2 regions of the Streptomyces sp. NBC_00859 genome follow, and region 1 is predicted to be linked to the other one. Evidence: riboswitches for the same ligand, from Rfam matches in the RefSeq annotation. Region 1 holds a riboswitch; the other holds the start of a gene.
What was found. Region 1 has a riboswitch for cyclic di-AMP ahead of OG584_RS12855 (NlpC/P60 family protein). Riboswitches for the same ligand answer to the same signal wherever they lie in the genome.

Region 1 (4,042 bases):
GACCCGGCACCGGCCACGATGAGCAGCGGGGACCCGGCGTGCACGACGGCGGCGCGCTGCTCGGTGTTCAGCCCTTCGAGCAGCGCGGCAGGGTCTACGACGGGCCGCGGGGCGCCGTCGCGGTAGTACGCGTCACGCCGGGACTGCGTCCCGTCGGACGGGGGCCACGCACCGGCGAAGAGATCGTGCGGACCCTCCTCCGGGAGGTGGCTCCCACCGGTGTGACCGCCGGCGGAGTCCTCGGCGGGCGGCGGGGGCTCTTCCTCCGGGGGCTGGAGGTTCGCCAGGAAGTTGTCGTCAAAGAGGCTGCTCATCGTCCACCGAGTCTAGGCCGACCCAGTGACAGTCCGGGGCGGTACGTCCGGCGGCCCCCGCCCCGGCCCCCGCCGGACCGCCGGACCCCCGCCTCCCGCCTCCCGCCGGATCACCGGCCCCGCTCACGGGCTCACCGGCACACCCGGCTACCGCGCTGCCTGCCCACCGACCCGCCGACCCGCCGACCCGCCGGACCACCGCCCCCGGACCGCGCTCCGGACCCGAGGTCACGGAAATGTATCGGGCATATCGAACATCAGCCTTCCCACCTGTCACAGGAGTTGGCTATCTTGCCCTCTCAGGACCGCACGTACCCCCCTCGGCGAACCACGCCGGAGCGAGCGGTCCGCGCCGAGTCCGTTCCTGCCGTACGCCGTACACCCTGCGACGCACAGCAGGTGGAGCCGGGGACCCACCAAGCACCACCGGGGTGAATCGGTCCGTTCCACCAGCACTCCCACGGACCGTAGGGCGACCTTCCGGACGAGCCCGAACCCGACAGCTAACCCGGTAGGCGGTCCACGGAAGGAATTGCCTGTCTTGGCAACGCATCGCAAGCCGCGATCCCGCGTACGCAGTACCGCACCTGCCATAGGCATCACCACCGCAGCCCTCGCGTCGGTCTCGCTGTTCGCCCAGAGCGCCGGTGCCGCGCCGGCACCCGCCGCGAAGCCGAAACCCAGCATCGAAGAGGTGCAGAAGAAGGTCGACGGGCTCTACCGCCAGGCCGGAACGGCCACTCAGCAGTACAACCAGGCCCAGGTGGCCACGACCACGCAGCGCAGGACGGTCGACACCCTGCTCGACCAGGTCGCCGACCGCACCGCGAAGCTGAACGACTCCCGCCGCGAACTCGGCACCTACGCCGCAGCCCAGTACCGCGAGGGCACCCTCTCCACCACCGCCACCCTGCTCCTCGCCGACAACCCGCAGTCGTACTTCGACCAGGACCAGCTGATGAAGCGGCTCGGGGACCGCCAGCAGAAGGCTGTCGCCGACTACCGGGCCCAGCAGCGCTCGGCGGCCAGGAAGCGCGGCGAGGCGGCGCGCAGCCTGGAGAAGCTGACCGGGGCGCAGGCGGCGCTGAAGACGAGCAAGCAGTCCGTCCAGTCGAAGCTCAGCGAGGCACGCGAGCTGCTCTCGAAGCTGACCGCCGACGAGAAGGCGCGGCTGGCGACGCTGGAGAAGAAGAAGGAAGCCGAGGCCGAGCGCAAGGCGCAGAAGCTGGCGAAGGAGCAGGCCGCAGCGGAGAAGAAGCGTGAGGCGGCGGCCGGTGGCAGCACCGGCAAGGGAAGCGGCAGCGGTACGGGCGCCGGGACCGGTACGGGTACGGGTACGGGTACTTCCGGCACCGGCTCGGGCAGCAGTACGCCGTCGGGCAAGGCCGCAGCGGCGCTCGCGTTCGCCCGCGCCCAGATCGGCAAGCCGTACGTGTGGGGCGCCACCGGGCCCAGCTCCTACGACTGCTCGGGTCTCACCCAGGCCGCCTGGAGGGCCGCCGGCGTCAGCCTCCCGCGGACCACCTGGGACCAGGTCAAGGTCGGCACCCGGATCGCGACGAAGGATCTGCGCCCCGGTGACCTGGTGTTCTTCTACGACGACATCAGCCATGTCGGGATGTACATCGGCAACGGGATGATGATCCACGCCCCGAAGCCGGGCGCGTACGTGCGCGAGGAGTCGATCTACTACATGCCGATCTACGGCAGCGTGCGCCCCGGATAGCCCGTCCGGCCCGTCGGACCGTCCGGCTCTCCCGGACGGTCCGGACGGTCCGGACCGTCCGGGAGAGCCGGACCGCCGCCACTGGCCCGGAGGGGCCTCGGCTGCCCGTGGACGGAGCTGATCAGGGCTGCTCGCTCCGTCCACGCGGGCCCGCCACCACGGGCGCGTACACTCCCTGTATGGGATACACACATGCGGTGACGGAGCGCCTGATCCAGGCCCCGCGCTCGCTGGGTCCCGTAGCGCCCAGGGCGCGATGCCGTGCGCTGCACGGCCACGGCTAGCAACTTTTCCGACGGACACCCACGTACGGACCGGCGGACACACGCGTCCGGACTGAAGCACTCCCGCGTACGTACCGACGGGACCCGCGTCCTCCCGTTCTGCCGCCCGGCCTGCGCCCACAGGCCCCCGCCGGCCCGAGGAAGCACCCGCCGGCTGCTTGGCCGCCGACCCTTTCAAAGCTCCACGGCGGGCCACCGCGACGCAGTTCCACCGCACAGCCCGCCCGCTGCACCTGCCCGCCCGCTGCGCCCGGCGCAGCGATCGCGTCCCGCATCACCCACCGCGCACACCCCGTCGCAATCCGCATCACCCCGCACGCCCCCCATCCCCCCGCACTATCCCCGCGGCCCCACGCCCCCTCGGCGTACCGCCGGTGTCGCTTCCGGCGACGCCCGCGTACCGGGCCGCACCTGAGAGGACCCCTGTGAAGTTGAGCGAGCTGCTGGCCGGGCACCACCACGAGGTACTTCTGGGCGACCCGGAGACGAGGGTCACCGCGGGAGCGTGCTTCGACGCCCACCGCGTCTCGCCGGGCTCGCTCTTCATCGCGGTACCCGGCCATCGCGAAGGCGGGCCGGAGGCCGTCGCCTCCGCGCTGGCACGCGGCGCCGTCGCGGTGCTCGTCGAGGAGCCCGCTCCCGGTCTGCCCGCCACGGTCTGGCCGTCGGCGGCCGACGCCTGCGTCGTACGGGTCGCCGACACCCGTCGGGCCGCCGCCCTGATCACCTCGCGCTACCACGGGTCGCCCGGCCGGGCGATGGACATGGTGGCCGTCACCGGCACCAACGGCAAGACGTCCGTCTCGTACATGGTCGAGTCCGTCCTGCGGATCGCCGAGGACGCGAAGGTCGGTGTGATCGGGACAGCCGGGAACCGGATCGGTGACGAGCTGATCCCGATGCCGCGTTCGGTGCTGACGACGCCGGAGTCGCCCGACTTCCAGTATCTGCTGGGGCACATGCGCGACCACGAGGTGGGCACCGTGGTCCTGGAGGCCACCTCGATGGGTCTGCTCAACCACCGGATCGACCATGCCTTCATCGACGTCGGCATCTTCACCAACCTCACCCAGGACCACCTGGACGACCACGGCACGATGGAGAACTACCGGGACGCCAAGCTCCGGCTGTTCGGCGGGCTCTGCCGGCACGCGGTGGTCAACGCGGACGACCCGGTGGGCGCGATGATCCCGCCGATGATGCCGGGCCTGGTCCGTACGTACGCCCTGGACGCCGAGGCCGACTACCGGGCGACCGACCTCGTCATGGACGCGTTCGGGACGCGGTTCACGCTCCACCACGACGGGCGCAAGTATCCGGCCGCGATTCCCGTGCCCGGCCGGTTCTCGGTCTCCAACGCACTGGCGACCCTGGCCGCCTGTCATCTCCTGGGCCACGACCTGGCCGGTCTGGTGACGGCGCTCGACCGGATGCCGCCGGTTCCCGGTCGGCTCGAACGGTTCGAGGCGCCGCAGGGCGCGTCCGTGATCGTGGACTACGCGCACTCGCCCGACTCGCTGGACAAGGTGCTCGCCGCCGTCAGGGACTTCGCCACCGGCCGGGTCATCACCGTCTTCGGCTGCGGCGGCGACCGGGACGTCACGAAGCGCGCCCGGATGGGCGAGATCGCGGGGACCCACTCCGATCTGTGCGTACTCACATCGGACAACCCCCGCGACGAGGACCCCGAAGCGATCATGGACCAGATCACGCCCGGC
Region 2 (4,042 bases), 1.1 Mb from region 1:
TCGTCAAGAACGAGCGCCGTCAGCGCTACGACAACGTGCCGTACGGCACGGCGTTCGAGAAGCTGACCGCCCTGTCCTATCCCGAGGGACACCCGTACCACCACACGCCGATCGGCTCCATGGCGGATCTGGACGCGGCGACGCTGGAGGACGCGCGCGCGTTCTTCCGTACGAACTACGCGCCCAACAACGCCGTGCTGTCGGTCGTCGGCGACATCGACCCGGAGCAGACGCTCGCCTGGATCGAGAAGTACTTCGGCACGATCCCCTCGCACGACGGCAAGCAGCCGCCGCGGGACGGCTCGCTGCCCGACACGCTCGGCGGCGAGCTCCGCGAGGAGCTGTACGAGGAGGTGCCCTCACGTGCGCTGATGGCCGCCTACCGGCTCCCGGAGGACGGCACCCGCGCGTGCGACGCGGCGGACATCGCGCTGACCATCCTGGGCGGCGGCGAGTCCTCGCTGCTCCACAACCGCCTGGTGCGGCGCGACCGTACGGCGGTCGCGGCCGGCTTCGGCCTGCTGCGGCTCTCCGGCGCACCCTCGCTCGGCTGGCTGGACGTCAAGACGTCGGGCGGTGTCGAGGTCCCGCAGATCGAGGCGGCCGTCGACGAGGAGCTGGCCCGCTTCGCCGCCGAAGGCCCCACGGCCGAGGAGATGGAGCGCGCCCAGGCGCAGCTGGAGCGGGAGTGGCTCGACCGGCTCGGCACGGTAGCCGGCCGCGCCGACGAACTGTGCAGGTACGCCGTGCTGTTCGGCGACCCGCAGCTGGCCCTGACAGCCGTCGGGCGGGTGCTGGACATCACGGCCGACGAGGTGCAGGAGGTCGCCAAGGCGCGGCTGCGCCCCGACAACAGGGCCGTGCTGGTGTACGAGCCCGTCACCGCCGATGAGCCCGAAGAGACCGGTGCGGACGGCGTATCGGACGAGACCACCGCGACCACCGAGAGCACAGAGGCGGACCAGTGACCGACCCCGCGGCCGTGATCATGACCTTCCATCCGCAGCCTCAGGCGGGCGCTCCCAGGCCCTGGGCCTTCCCTGCCCCCGAGCGCTCCACCCTGCCCAACGGCCTGACGGTGCTGCGCTGCCACCGTCCCGGGCAGCAGGTCGTCGCTGTCGAGATCAGCCTCGACGCGCCGCTGGACGCCGAGCCCGAGGGGCTCGACGGCATCGCCACCATCATGGCGAGGGCCTTCTCCGAGGGCACCGACAAACACAGCGCCGAGGAGTTCGCCGCCGAGCTGGAGCGCTGCGGCGCCACTCTCGACGCGCACGCCGACCACCCCGGTGTCCGGGTCTCGCTCGAAGTGCCGGTCTCCCGGCTGCCCAAGGCGCTCGGCCTCCTCGCCGACGCACTGCGCGCGCCCGCCTTCGCCCCGAGCGAGGTCGAGCGGATCGTGGGCAACAGGCTCGACGAGATCCCGCACGAGCTGGCCAACCCGGCCCGCCGCGCCGCCAAGCAGCTCTCCAAGGAGCTCTTCCCGGCCACCGCCCGCATGTCGCGCCCGCGCCAGGGCACCGAGGACACGGTGGCGCGTATCGACGCGGCAGCGGTCCGCGCCTTCTACGACGCGTACGTACGGCCGTCGACAGCCACCGCCGTGGTCGTCGGCGACCTGGCGGAGACCGATCTGGACGCGGTGCTCTCCGAGAGCCTCGGCGAGTGGAAGGGCAACGCGGGCACACCCCGCCCGGTACCTCCCATCACCGCGGACGACACCGGCCGGGTGGTCGTCGTGGACCGCCCGGGAGCGGTCCAGACACAGCTCCTCATCGGCCGGATCGGGGCCGACAGGCACGACCGGGTCTGGCCGGCCCAGGTCCTCGGTACCTACTGCCTGGGCGGGACACTGACCTCCCGGCTGGACCGTGTCCTGCGGGAGGAGAAGGGCTACACCTACGGGGTGCGGGCCTTCAGCCAGGTCCTCCGCTCCGCGGCCGACGGGACCGGCGCCGCCATGCTCGCCATCAGCGGTTCGGTGGACACCGAGTCGACCGGGCCCGCGCTCGACGACCTCTGGAAGGTGCTCAGGACGCTGGCGGCCGACGGGCTGACCGACGCCGAACGGGATATCGCCGTGCAGAATCTGGTGGGCGTCGCCCCGCTGAAGTACGAGACGGCAGCCGCGGTCGCGGCCACGCTCGCCGACCAGGTCGAGCAGCACCTGCCGGACGACTTCCAGGCGCAGCTGTACGCACGCCTCGCCGAGACCGGCACGGTCGAGGCGACGGCCGCCGTGGTCAGCGCGTTCCCCGACGACCGTCTCGTGACGGTGCTGGTGGGCGACGCGGCGCAGATCGTCGAGCAGGTCAGGGCGCTGGGTATCGGCGAGGTGACGGTGGTCGCGAGCTGAGGTCCCGGCGGCGCCGGGCCGCCGCGGCGAGGCGGACCCGCGGGGTCCCGGTGGGCGCACTGCCCACCGGGACCCCGTTTCCCTTTCGCGGCGTACGTCGACATCTGTCCCACTTATCCATAAGCCGGCGCTCCGTCCTGTGGCATGTGCTACAAAAACGGTGGCCCGTTTGGTGCAGCCGGGACCGACCGTTTAGCGTCGCTCTCGCTGTCCGCCGGACGTAAGCCGCAACCGCGGCGCCGGGCAGCGATCGCCGAGTCCCCGTCAGGCGCGAGCCCGGGGAGCCGGGGACCCACTCAGTCCCTGGGGTGAATCGGGGCCGCTTCCCAGGAGCGGGCCCGTAGGAGACCTTCCTGCTCCGAACCCGTCAGCTAACCCGGTAGGCGAGAGGGAAGGAAAGGACCAGCCCCTTCATGGCGTTCAGCCGCCCTACCGGGAAGCACCGTGCCCCGAACCGCCTGACCCGCAGGACCGCGAGCGTCGCCGGAGTCGCCACTCTCGCCACGGCCGGTGTCATCGGCACCCTCGCCTCACCCGCGATGGCCGAAGGACCCGAGGTCCCCGCCGCCCAGCAGACCCGCCTCGACCGCACCATCTTCGTCGAGGACACCGTCGCCGACCGGATATCGGCGCAGGCCACCGCGCAGCAGCACGAGGCCGCCCGCGCCGAGGCAAGGGCGAAGGCCGTGGCGAAAGCGAAGGCCGCCGCGAAGGCGAAGGCCGAGCGGGAGCGTGAGGCCAAGGCGGCCGAGCAGCGCGCGGCGCGCGCCGCGGCCCGTAAGCGGCTCAACGCCTTCGTGCCTCCTGTGGCCAACTCGTACGTCTCCACCGGCTACAAGACCGGCGGCAGCCTCTGGTCGTCCGGCAGCCACACCGGTATCGACTTCCACGCCGCGAGCGGCACCCCGGTCCACGCCGTCGGAGCCGGCACGGTCGTGGAGGCCGGCTGGGGCGGTGCGTACGGCAACAACATCGTCATCAAGATGCACGACGGCACGTACACGCAGTACGGCCACCTCTCGTCCATCGGCGTCTCGGTCGGTCAGTCCGTCACATCGGACCAGCAGATCGCACTCTCCGGCGCCACCGGCAACGCCACGGGTCCGCACCTGCACTTCGAGGCCCGCTCCGGCCCCGACTACGGCTCGGACATCGACCCCGTCGCGTACCTGCGCTCGCACGGCGTCCACGTCTGACCCTCTGTGTCCCGCAAGGCCCCGGTGCTCGACGCGCCGGGGCCCCGCCCGTTCCGGCTGTTCGCACGGACCGTTTTCGCATGGCCAAAAGATATCCATGATTTACCGGGCGCCTTCGGGAATTAACCTTCGCTGTCATAAGGTCGCCGCACAGGTGCGGAAAGACCGCGATATGCGGGCTTCGATGCGGAGGTTCGGTCATGCGCATTCCCGCGCAATCGGTATGCACGGCAATCCGTGACGACATCATCTCGGGAGTGTTCGAGCGAGGCGGCCGGCTGACCGAGGAAGTGCTCGCGCGCCGCTACGGTGTCTCCCGCGTCCCCGTCCGCGAGGCCCTGCGGACCCTGGAGTCGGAGGGGTTCGTGGTCACCCGCCGCCACGCCGGTGCCTGCGTCGCCGAACCGACCGAGCGGGAGGCGGCCGACCTGCTGGAGATACGGATGCTGCTGGAGCCGATGGGGGCGGCCCGCGCGGCCCAGCGGCGTAC

Region 2: linked by a shared signal. The riboswitch ahead of OG584_RS07700 (M23 family metallopeptidase) and the one ahead of OG584_RS12855 (NlpC/P60 family protein) in region 1 are both predicted to bind cyclic di-AMP.

What each region holds. Positions count from the first base shown of each region.
Region 1 covers NZ_CP108826.1:3,017,829-3,021,870, forward strand. The annotation lists gene pcrA (DNA helicase PcrA) at 1-314, opposite strand, end outside; cyclic di-AMP (ydaO/yuaA leader) riboswitch at 677-848, shown strand; gene OG584_RS12855 (NlpC/P60 family protein) at 856-2,040, shown strand; gene OG584_RS12860 (UDP-N-acetylmuramoyl-L-alanyl-D-glutamate--2,6-diaminopimelate ligase) at 2,750-4,042, shown strand, end outside.
Region 2 covers NZ_CP108826.1:1,878,410-1,882,451, reverse strand. The annotation lists gene OG584_RS07710 (M16 family metallopeptidase) at 1-968, shown strand, start outside; gene OG584_RS07705 (M16 family metallopeptidase) at 989-2,356, shown strand; cyclic di-AMP (ydaO/yuaA leader) riboswitch at 2,598-2,757, shown strand; gene OG584_RS07700 (M23 family metallopeptidase) at 2,770-3,552, shown strand; gene OG584_RS07695 (GntR family transcriptional regulator) at 3,753-4,042, shown strand, end outside.